Regions from separate parts of the Streptomyces europaeiscabiei genome, predicted to be linked through region 2. Evidence: riboswitches for the same ligand, from Rfam matches in the RefSeq annotation. Region 2 holds a riboswitch; the other holds the start of a gene.
The links. Region 2 has a riboswitch for cobalamin ahead of OG858_RS30735 (ribonucleoside-diphosphate reductase subunit alpha). Riboswitches for the same ligand answer to the same signal wherever they lie in the genome.

Region 1: it holds a riboswitch for cobalamin, as region 2 does, so the genes downstream of both, OG858_RS10485 (cobalamin biosynthesis protein) here and OG858_RS30735 (ribonucleoside-diphosphate reductase subunit alpha) in region 2, are expected to answer to the same signal.

What each region holds. Positions count from the first base shown of each region.
Region 1 covers NZ_CP107841.1:2,425,656-2,431,340, forward strand. Annotated here, with positions in the region: gene OG858_RS10465 (helix-turn-helix domain-containing protein) at 1-608, shown strand, start outside; gene OG858_RS10470 (hypothetical protein) at 652-1,176, shown strand; gene OG858_RS10475 (hypothetical protein) at 1,106-1,417, opposite strand; gene OG858_RS10480 (DUF397 domain-containing protein) at 1,447-1,626, opposite strand; cobalamin riboswitch at 1,890-2,031, shown strand; gene OG858_RS10485 (cobalamin biosynthesis protein) at 2,139-3,110, shown strand; gene OG858_RS10490 (cobyric acid synthase) at 3,107-4,633, shown strand; gene OG858_RS10495 (putative cobaltochelatase) at 4,710-5,685, shown strand, end outside.
Region 2 covers NZ_CP107841.1:6,996,749-7,002,433, forward strand. Annotated here, with positions in the region: gene OG858_RS30735 (ribonucleoside-diphosphate reductase subunit alpha) at 1-2,160, opposite strand, end outside; cobalamin riboswitch at 2,285-2,420, opposite strand; gene OG858_RS30740 (GNAT family N-acetyltransferase) at 2,484-2,990, opposite strand; gene OG858_RS30745 (nucleoside hydrolase) at 3,195-4,184, opposite strand; gene mctP (monocarboxylate uptake permease MctP) at 4,523-5,685, opposite strand, start outside.

The sequences.
Region 1 (5,685 bases), 4.6 Mb from region 2:
AGGGCCAGTCCTGGTGGGCCCAGTACAGCGACCTCGTCTCACCGCAGTTCGCGCAGTACCTGGGGTACGAGGGCGCGGCCAACACGATCCGCATGTACAACCCCATCGTCCTGCCCGGGCTCCTGCAGACGGAGGACTACGCCACGGCTCTGCTCTCGGCCAGGACTCCCGAGGCGCGGGTGCGGCGACAGGTGGAACTGCGTACCACCCGGCAGGAGCGGTCCCTCGACGGCGACCACGGCCCCGAGGTGGGCATCGTCCTGGACGAGGCCTCCGTACGACGCGTGGTGGGCGGTCCCGCGGTCATGCGGCGGCAACTCGAGCGCATCAAGACCGTGGCGCGACACCCTCGTGTGAGCCTCCAGCTGCTTCCGTTCTCCGTCGGAGCGCACTACGGCACCACCACGCCGTTCATCCTGCTCGGTTTCAAGGACGACGACGACCTGCTCTACATCGAGGGCCCCACCGGGGGCCTGTCGAACCGTGACGACCTGGCCCTCACAGCGCGCTACCAGGAGTGCTTCGAGGACATCAGCTCCATCGCTCACCACGGCGAGAGGATGATCGAGGCGCTCGACGCGATCAGGGAGAGCCTGGACAACGACTGACCCGGGACGGGACGCCCGGGCGACGAACGGGGAGGGAGGCCTCATGGCGGTCTTCGGAATACGGGCGTGGTGGCGGGAATTGCGCACGGCACCCGCCTCCGCGGCGGGCGACACGCCGCAGGTTCCGCCCGAGCGGACCGACCCGGAGGAGCATGCCGAGCTCGGCGACGGCGACCTCAGGGCGTACGCCGTGCGGCACCCCGAACGGGCGGAGCCGCTCAGTCAGGTCGAGAGCGCCCGAGCGGCGGGAACCGTCCCGCCGCTGTCCGTGCGGCTGCTGCTCGGCACGGCATGCGGCAGTGTCCTGTTGTTCAGCGTCGCGGTCGCCACCCGGGTCGGTCCCGGCATACGGCTCGGTGACGCCTCCCCACTCGCCTCGGCCGTGATCGGCGCGGTGGGCGCGGCCCTCGTCACGGCTCTCGGCGCATGGCTGGGCGGCGCGTTGCGGCACCGCTCCACCGGCTCTCCTGGCGCCACCGGCTCTCGTGGCGCCACCGTCAGCGGTGATGCGGCCTTGGGGGCCGAGCCTGGCCGAGCGCCCGGTTCAGGACCCGGAGCCGTTCCGTGACCGGGGTCAGACCCCACCACAGGCCGGCCCCGGCGGCGCCCAGCACGGTCACCACCAGCCAGACGAGAGCACGCACCTCACCGCTCGGCACGAGCAGCGCGGCCAGAGCGCCCACTCCGACGGACAGCACCCCCATCACGGAGCAGAAGAGCGCCAATGGAGCGGCCGCGGTCACCCGTTCACGCCAGACGCCCGACTTCCCCGTGCGCGCCGAGGCTGTTTCCCTCGCTCGGTCTGCCATGTGTCACCTTCCGTCCCCCGGGCCGATCCTCACGATCCGCCCGCTCCCGGGTCCACAAGTCCCGCCAGAAAACCACACCACGCCGCGTAGCGAAAGACGAGCAGCGCGTCACCGTTCCCGTTCGAGTCACGAACCGTGACCCGCCTCTGCCCGGCGGCCACTTCCACGCAGTCGTCCGCTTCACCGGAGTAGCTGCTCCTGACCCACATCCGCTCCGGCGACTCCCTGCCGACCACACCGACCTCCACCTCACCGGCCGGCGCACCGACACGGCGTCCTCACCGCGACGACCCGAGCGCCGTGTCCCGACGCCGCTCGTCGGCGCTCGGCTTTCGTACTGCCGTTCCCTCAAGTGTTCCCAGTCCGGGCGTCGGGGAAGAGCGCGGAAAGAGCCGATTCGGGTGTCTGACGCGATTTCGGCGGTGTGGGGCTCAGCACACCCCTGCACCGCAGGTCAACAGCAAGTTGACGGGTCTTCCGGGAGCGTGGTGGACTGCCGGGGCCATGTACGACGGCAGGAGAGGAAGCCGGTGCGAGTCCGGCGCGGTCCCGCCACTGTCACCGGGAAGAACACCCCGGGAGCCAGGAACTCTCGCCGTCGGTCTCGTCGAACCAGGGCGTGGACACCCTGAGTGAGGACATATCGCCATGTGCGCCATGTGCGGCTGCCCGCCGGGGCTCAGCGCCCGGTCCCTGCCCGACCCCGTGACCGGCTGAACCGGTGCGTGCCGACCGCGTCTTCGCGTACGGCGCCGCCGCCGGGCTCCTCGGTGATCTGCTGCTCGGTGATCCGCGCCGGGGGCATCCGGTCGCCGCGTTCGGGCGGGCCGCCGGTGCCGTGGAACGGGTGCTGTGGCGCGACCACCGCGGGTGGGGCGCACTGCACACCGCGGTGTGCGCGGGCGGCGCCGTGGCGCTGGGGGCCGTCGCGGCGGCCGCCGTACGGCCGTCGCGGGTCGCCTCCGTCGGGTTGACCGCCGCCGCCACCTGGGCCGTCGTCGGGGGGACCTCGCTCGGGCGGGAGGCCCGGACGATCGGGCAGTTCCTCGACGCGGGGGATGTCGAGGGCGCGCGGGCCCGGTTGCCTCATCTGTGCGGGCGGGATCCTCAGGCGCTCGACCCCGACGGGATCGCGCGGGCCGTCGTGGAGTCCGTCGCCGAGAACACGTCCGACGCGGTGGTGGGGGCGCTCGTGTGGGGGGCCGTCGCCGGGGTGCCCGGGCTCGTGGGGTTTCGGGCCGTCAACACGATGGACGCCATGGTCGGACACCGGTCGCAGCGGTATCGCCGGTACGGGTGGGCCTCCGCGCGGCTGGACGACGTGGCGGGGTGGCCGGGAGCCCGGCTGACCGCGGTGCTGGCCGCGGCTGCCGGTGGGGATGCCCGGGGGGCTGTTCGGGCGTGGCGGGCGGACGCGGGGAAGCATCCGAGTCCCAACGCGGGGCCCGTGGAGGCCTCGTTCGCGGGGGCGCTCGGAGTGCGACTGGGGGGCACGTTGGCGTACGGGGGGCGGGTTGAGCATCGGCCTGTGCTGAATGGGGAAGGGCGGGCCGTCGTCGTGGGCGACATCGAGCGGGCTGTTCGGTTGTCCCGGCGGGTCGGGTGGCTGGCGCTCGGGGTGAGTGCGGGTGCGGCGGCGCTGCGGGGGCGGGTCGCCGGGCGCTCGGCACAGCGGTTGAGGAGGCAGGGATGAGTGGCGGACTGCTGGTCGCCGGGACCACGTCCGATGCCGGGAAGAGTGTGGTGACCGCCGGGATCTGTCGGTGGCTCGTGCGGCAGGGCGTCAAGGTCGCGCCCTTCAAGGCGCAGAACATGTCGCTCAACTCCTTCGTGACGAAGGAAGGCGCCGAGATCGGGCGGGCTCAGGCCATGCAGGCGCAGGCCTGCCGCGTGGAGCCCAGTGCGCTCATGAACCCCGTTCTGCTGAAGCCCGGGGGAGAGCGGAGCAGCCAGGTGGTGCTGCTGGGCAAGCCCGTGGGGGAGATGAGTGCGCGCGGGTACCACGGGGGGCGGCAACAGCGGCTGCTCGGGACGGTGTTGGAGTGTCTCGCCGAGTTGCGGGGCACGTACGACGCGGTGATCTGTGAGGGGGCCGGTTCCCCCGCCGAGATCAATCTGCGGCGGACCGACATCGTCAACATGGGGATCGCCCGCAACGCCGGGCTTCCCGTGCTCGTCGTCGGCGACATCGACCGTGGTGGGGTCTTCGCGTCGTTCTTCGGGACCGTCGCACTGCTCTCCCCCGAGGACCAGGCCCTCGTCGCCGGGTTCCTCGTCAACAAGTTCCGGGGGGACGTCTCCCTGCTGGAGCCGGGGCTCGACATGTTGCACGGGCTCACCGGGCGGCGGACGTACGGCGTGCTGCCGTTCCGGCACGGGCTCGGGATCGACGAGGAGGACGGACTGCGGGTCTCGCTGCGGGGGACCGTCCGGGAGTCGAACGTCGCGCCGCCCGTCGGGGAGGACGTGCTGCGGGTGGCCGTGTGCGCGGTGCCGCTGATGTCCAACTTCACCGACGTGGACGCGCTCGCCGCCGAACCCGGTGTCGTCGTGCGGTTCGTGGACCGGGCCGAGGAGCTGGCCGACGCCGACCTCGTCGTCGTTCCGGGGACCCGGGGGACGGTCCGGGCGTTGGAGTGGCTGCGGGAGCGGGGCCTCGCCGACGCCCTCGCACGACGTGCCGCGCAGGGGCGGCCGGTCCTCGGCATCTGCGGTGGGTTCCAGGTGCTCGGGGAGCACATCGAGGACGAGGTCGAGAGTCGGCGGGGGCATGTGGACGGGCTCGGGATACTGCCCGTGCGCGTGCGGTTCGCTCCCGAGAAGACGCTCACACGGCCCGTCGGGGAGGCCCTCGGGGAACACGTCGAGGGGTACGAGATCCATCACGGGGTCGCCGAGGTCATGGGCGGGGAACCCTTCCTGGACGGGTGCCGGGTCGGACAGACCTGGGGCACGCACTGGCACGGGTCGTTGGAGTCGGACGGGTTCCGGCGGGCCTTTCTGCGTGAGGTGGCGGCCGCCTCTGGGCGCCGTTTCGTGCCGGCCGCCGACACGTCGTTCGCGGCGCTGCGCGAGGAGCAGCTCGACCGGCTCGGCGATCTGATCGAGGAACACGCGGACACGGACGCGCTGTGGCGGCTCATCGAGTCGGGCGCGCCGCCGGGACTGCCGTTCGTGCCGCCCGGAGCACCGGGAACACCGGGAGCGTCCGGATGAGCACGGGCTCGCTGTTGAACGACCGGCCGCGGGTCAACCGCCCATGGCCGGAGGGTGACTTGGAGGGCGACGCATAGTGAGTGTTCCGTTTCCGTTCACGGCCGTCGTCGGCCAGGACGACCTGCGGCTGGCGCTGCTGCTGAACGCGGTGTCGCCGGCGGTCGGCGGTGTGCTGGTGCGCGGTGAGAAGGGGACCGCGAAGAGCACCGCCGTGCGGGCGCTCGCGGCGCTGCTGCCGCAGGTGGAGGTCGTCGTCGGCTGCCGGTTCTCGTGCGATCCCGCGAAGCCGGACCCCGCGTGCCCGGACGGGCCGCACGAGCCGGCGTTCGAGACACGGCCGTCCCGCATGGTCGAGCTGCCCGTCGGCGCCTCCGAGGACCGGCTCGTCGGCGCCCTCGACATCGAGCGGGCGCTGTCCGAGGGCGTGAAGGCGTTCGAGCCGGGTCTCCTCGCGGACGCGCACCGGGGGATCCTCTACGTCGACGAGGTGAACCTGCTCCACGACCACCTCGTCGACCTGCTGCTCGACGCGGCCGCGATGGGCGCCTCGTACGTGGAGCGCGAGGGTGTCTCCGTACGGCATGCCGCGCGGTTCCTGCTCGTGGGGACCATGAACCCCGAGGAGGGCGAGCTGCGGCCGCAGTTGCTCGACCGGTTCGGGCTGACCGTCGAGGTCGCGGCCTCGCGGGAGCCGGACCAGCGGGTGGAGGTCGTACGGCGGCGGCTCGCCTATGACGACGACCCGGCGGGTTTCGTGGCCCGTTGGGCGGACGAGGAGGCCGACGTACGGCAACGGGTCGCCGCCGCACGGGAGTTGTTGCCGTCCGTGGTGCTGGGCGACGGGGTGCTGCGGCAGATCGCTGCGACCTGTGCGGCCTTCGAGGTCGACGGGATGCGGGCCGACATCGTGATGGCCCGGACGGCCACCGCGCTGGCCGCGTGGGCCGGGCGGACCGAGGTGCTGGCGGAGGATGTGCGGCAGGCGGCGCTGCTCGCCCTGCCGCACCGGCGACGACGGAACCCGTTCGACGCGCCGGGGCTCGACGAGGACA
Region 2 (5,685 bases):
GTCCAGATACGGGGTGCGGGCGGCGGCCATGTCGATGATCCCGCGCTGCGGGATCTCCCAGGCCGTGCGGTACAGGGCCCGTACGTCGGCCGGGATCCACGCGAAGTCCTGCACCGAGCCGTTCGAGTCGCGAAGCGCCTCACGGGTGCGGGTGTCCCAGACGCCCAGCTCCTTGAGGTCCTTCACCAGATACGAGTTGACCTGGAGGAACTCGCCGGAAAGCGTCTCGCGCTTGAACAGGTTGGACACCTGCGGCTCGATGCATTCGTACACACCTGCGATCGAGGCGATGGTGGCCGTCGGCGCGATGGCGAGGAGCAGGGAGTTGCGCATGCCCGTCGTCGCGACGCGCTCGCGCAGGGCCGCCCAGCGCTCCGGCCAGGTGGACTCGACGCCGTAGTGGTCCGGGTGCAGCACACCACGGGCCGTGCGGGTCTTGTCCCAGGCCGGCAGTGGGCCGTTGCGCTCGGCGAGGTCGGCGGAGGCCTCGTACGCGGCGAGCATGATGCGCTCGGCGATCCGCGTGGACAGCGCCTTGGCCTCGGGGGAGTCGAAGGGCAGGCGCAGCTGGAAGAAGACGTCCTGCAGGCCCATCGCGCCGAGGCCGACCGGGCGCCACTTGGCGTTGGACCGGCCCGCCTGCTCGGTCGGGTAGAAGTTGATGTCGACCACGCGGTCGAGGAAGGTGACGGCGGTGCGGACGGTCTCGTCCAGCCGCTGCCAGTCCATGTCGCCCGCCGCCCGGTCGACGAACGCGCCCAGGTTCACCGAGCCCAGGTTGCAGACCGCCGTCTCCCCGTCGTCCGTGACCTCCAGGATCTCCGTGCAGAGGTTGGACGAGTGCACGACATGGCCCGGCTCCGCCGTCTGGTTGGCCGTGCGGTTGGCCGCGTCCTTGAAGGTCATCCAGCCGTTGCCGGTCTGCGCGAGGGTGCGCATCATGCGGCCGTACAGATCACGGGCCGGGATGGTCTTCTTCGCCAGGCCGCCCGCCTCCGCCTTGCGGTAGGCGGCCTCGAACTCCTCGCCCCACAGGTCGACCAGCTCGGGCACGTCGGCCGGGGAGAACAGCGACCACGGCTCGTCGGCGTTCACCCGGCGCATGAACTCGTCCGGGATCCAGTGCGCCAGGTTCAGGTTGTGCGTACGCCGGGCGTCCTCACCGGTGTTGTCGCGCAGCTCCAGGAACTCCTCGATGTCGGAGTGCCAGGTCTCCAGGTAGACCGCGGCCGCGCCCTTGCGCCGGCCGCCCTGGTTCACGGCGGCGACCGAGGCGTCCAGCGTCTTCAGGAACGGCACGATGCCGTTGGAGTGTCCGTTGGTGCCCCGGATCAGCGAACCGCGCGAGCGGATACGGGAGTACGACAGGCCGATGCCGCCGGCGTGCTTCGAGAGGCGGGCCACCTGGTGGTAGCGGTCGTAGATGGAGTCCAGCTCGTCCAGCGGGGAGTCGAGGAGGTAGCAGGACGACATCTGGGGGTGGCGTGTACCGGAGTTGAAGAGCGTGGGGGAGGAAGGGAGATAGTCGAGGCGGCTCATGAGGCCGTAGAGCGCGGCGACTTCGTCCACGGCACGGGCGGTGTCGTCCTCGGCCAGACCGCTCGCCACGCGCAGCATGAAGTGCTGGGGTGTCTCGATGACCTTGCGGGTGAGGGGGTGCCGGAGCAGGTAGCGGCTGTGCAGGGTGCGCAGGCCGAAGTAGCCGAAGCGGTCGTCGCCGGCCGGGTCGACCAGGGCGTCCAGACGCTCGGCGTGCACGCGCGTGAACTCCGCGGTGCGGTCGGCGACGAGGCCCTCCCGGTGGCCCACGGCGATGGACCCGGTGAACGTCGTGACGCCCTGCGAGGCGGCCTCGGCGCGGATGCCGATGGCCAGCAGACGGGCGGCCAGCTTCGAGTAGGCGGGGTCCTCGGAGATGAGGCCCGCGGCCGCCTCCGTGGCCAGCTCGCGCAGCTCCGCGTCGTCGGCCCTCGCGGACCGGCCGCGCAACGCGGCGGCGGCGACCCGGCCGGGATCGGCGTCGGGGAGGTCGACGGTCAGCTCGGTCAGGGTCCGCAGCAACGCGGTACCGGGACCGTCGGTCTCCGTCGCCGGGGTGGCTGAAGCCAGGTGGGCTGAAGCCAGGTCGGCTGAAACCGGGTCGGCTGGCGCGATGGTCACGTGGGGGCTCTCCCTCGCTCGGCAAGGGGCCTTGCGGAGGGCAGGCGGCAGCACACGAACGCGCGGGGGCGTCGCGTCCACCGGCCCATTCCACGAGGCCCGGACGTCAGGCACCCGGACCGGACGGCCGGGCGCGCTGTCGGCAGGTGTTCGGACTGAACAGGCGTGCGCAAATAGGTATGTACGCACGCGAGTACACCGTTGCGGGACAGTTCCGGATTCGCACCGGATTCCCCTGCGGCGACAGCGAGCATGAGCATACATCTAGTGCCGGGTCGCGGTGGCACCCCCACATGTTGTGTCGCATTCGGCTTCGCAGGGTGTCAGAGAGTCAACTCATAGGTGATCAGCGAGATGTCGAGGACGTCGGGGAGGGGGTTCCAGTCGCGCTCCGGCGTGCGAGTGAAGCCCAGGCGTTCGTAGATCCGATGGGCCGCGCGCATGGTGCGCTGCGTCGACAGCACGACGCGTGCACAGCCCTCCACGGTCCGGGCGCGCTCCACACAGGCCCGTACGAGGGCCTCGCCGACACCCCGCCCGCGCGCTTCCGGGGCAACCGCGAGCATCCGTATCTCGGCCTCTCCCGCGGCGGCGATGTCCGCCATGGGGCCGCCCGCCGGGACGAAGGTCACACCGCCGAGCACCCGGCCGTCCGCCAGGGCCACGAGCACGTCGGCCTCGTCGGCCCGCTTCGCCACGTCCCGCAGCTCACCGAGGTACACATCGCTCTCCCCGAAGTCCAGCAGTCCGTCGCCGAGGTAGGCCTGCGCGGTGATCTCGCCGAGGGTGGCGTACTCGTCGGGGGCCACGTGCCTGATCGAGATGTCCATGCGTCGCAGTTTGCATCAGTGGCGACGTTGCGGGGCTGCGGCTTTCCACAGGGGCCGTCGCTTGTCGGATGATCCGATCTGCTCGTCCCTGGGCGATCCGAGCCGTTCGGATCCATGGGTGACTTGAGCTGTCGGTCCACGGACGAGTCGAGCCGTCGGTCCATGGGTGACTTGAGCCGTCGGTCCATGGACGATCGGACCGGGTCAGCCCACCGCAGGCCACCGCGGCAGCGTGGCCACGAAGTCCTCGGTGAAGTCACGGGTGCCCGGCCCCAGGGCGACGCGGCCGGTGGCGCGGAGGCGGGCGGTCAGGGCGGGGGACTCGGAGTAGTGGACGCGCCGGGCGGCGGCCGGCACGAACACGGTCTGGCCGCGTGTGAGTTCGCTCGCGCACTCCACGACGACGGCCCCCTCGGCGGCCTCGACGAACGCCTCGTCCCCGCAGACCCCCACGGCCAGCGGATCGTGCAGCGGACATGTGCCGTCTCCGCCGTGGCGGGTGTAGGCGTCCATGTAGGTGCGCATCAGCCGGGCGGCGAGGGCCGTGCCCGGGCCGGCGGCCTCCAGTGCGGCGAGGTCGGCGGGGCGGAACAGCCAGCGGTGCGAGGCATCCAGGTCGACCATGGTGAACGGGATGCCGGAGGAGAGCACGATCTCGGCGGCGTCCGGGTCGGCCCAGATGTTGAACTCGGCGACCGGGGTGAAGTTCCCCGGCACCTGGGCGGCGCCGCCCATGAACACGAACCTGCCGACGCGGTGGGCGAAGTCCGGGTCCTCCAGCAGGGCGATGGCCACGTTGGTGAGCGGGCCGGTCGCGCAGACCGTCAGCTCGCCTTCGTGCTTCCGGGAGAGCCTCAGGAGGGCCTGGGCGGACGACTCCGCGAGGTGGGGGGCCGTCGAGTCGGGGAGGGTTTCGTTGCCGAGGCCCGCCGGACCGTGGAAGGCGGATGCCTCGCGGTAGGGGAGGCGGGAGAGGGGGCGGCCCGCGCCTCGGTGTACGGGGACGTCGGCGTCGATGCGTAGGGCTCGGGCCAGGGCGCGGGCGTTGGTGTACGTCGCTTCTGCGGGGAGATTGCCGCCGACCGAGGTGTAGGCCTTGAGGTCCCACAGGCCGGTGCCGAGCAGGTACTGCAGGGCTACGGCGTCGTCTATACCGGGGTCGCTGTCGAGCACGATCGGGGTGCGGGCGGTCACGTGGTCAGCGTAACCGGAGGGGTTTCGCCCCCGCCGCCCCTACCCGTCCCATCCTCCAGGGGCTGTGCCCTTTCGAGCCCCCCTTGCGTCTGAGAGCTCGGGGGGGTTGCCGGTTCGTGGGCGGGTGCGGGTTGGGTGGGGTTGCTCGCGCAGTTCCCCGCGCCCCCTAAAAGACTCCGGGCGCGACCCATGTCTTTCAGTGGCGCGGGGAACTGCGCGAGCAATCACGACGGACCTGCGGGTGGGGGTCGAAGGGGCGCAGCCCCTGGGGGATGGGAATGGGTAGGGGCGGCGGGGGCGAAGAAACGGCCCCCGCCGCCCCCGAACCCAACAAGAACCTAGTGGCTCGACCCCGCGGTGGCCGGGGGCAGTTCCACCTTGACGCCCGCGTCGCCCGCGTCCGCCGTGTAGTCCTCCGGCTTGGTCTCGTCGATGCCTTCTGGGGCCTTGAACGCCCGCAGGACGAAGGTGAGGACTACCGTGACCACGACGTTGAGGACGAAGGCCGTCAGGCCGATGTAGCCGATCTCGCCTATGCCGGGGATCTCCGCGGAGGAGCCGCCGAAGTGCTTCTGCGTGGGGGAGGCCACGCCGTAAGCGGCGATCGTCCCGTACAGCATGCCGACGGCCCAGCCGGCGAGGAGGGCCCAGCGGTGGCACCAACGGGTGAAGAGGCCGCCGACGAGGGCCGGGAAGGTCTGGAGGATCCAGATGCCGCCCAGGAGCTGGAAGTTGATGGCGACCGTCTTGTCCATGGTGAGGACGAAGGCCAGCGCGCCCACCTTCACCAGCAGGGACACCAGCTTGGAGACCTTGGTCTCCTGCGCGGGCGTGGCGTCCGGCTTGATGAAGTCCTTGTAGATGTTGCGGGTGAAGAGGTTTGCCGCCGCGATGGACATGATCGCCGCGGGGACCAGGGCTCCGATGCCGATGGCCGCGAAGGCGACGCCCGCGAACCAGTCGGGGAACATCGTCTCGAACAGCTGTGGGATCGCCAGCTGGCCGTTCTGCACCTGGATCCCGGCCGCGATCGCCATGAAGCCCAGCAGGGCGAGCAGCCCCAGCATCAGCGAGTACAGCGGCAGGATCGTCGTGTTGCGGCGGATGACCTCGCGGCTCCTGGACGACAGCGTCGCCGTGATCGAGTGCGGGTACATGAAGAGCGCCAGCGCCGAGCCGAGGGCCAGAGTGGCGTACGTCCACTGGTTGGCGTCACCGGGGACGAGGGCGCCGCGCGGCTTGTCCGTCGCCGGGTTGGTCTGGCTGTACGCCTCGCCCGCCTTGGCGAAGATGTCGTCGAAGCCGCCGAGCTTGATCGGGATGTAGATGATCGCCACCGCGATGACGATGTAGATCAGGGTGTCCTTCACGAACGCGATCAGTGCGGGGGCACGGAGACCGGAGGAATAGGTGTAGGCCGCCAGGACACCGAACGCGATCAGCAGCGGCAGGTCCTTGATGAACCAGTTGGTGTTCTCGCCGCCGCCCACGCCCATCACGT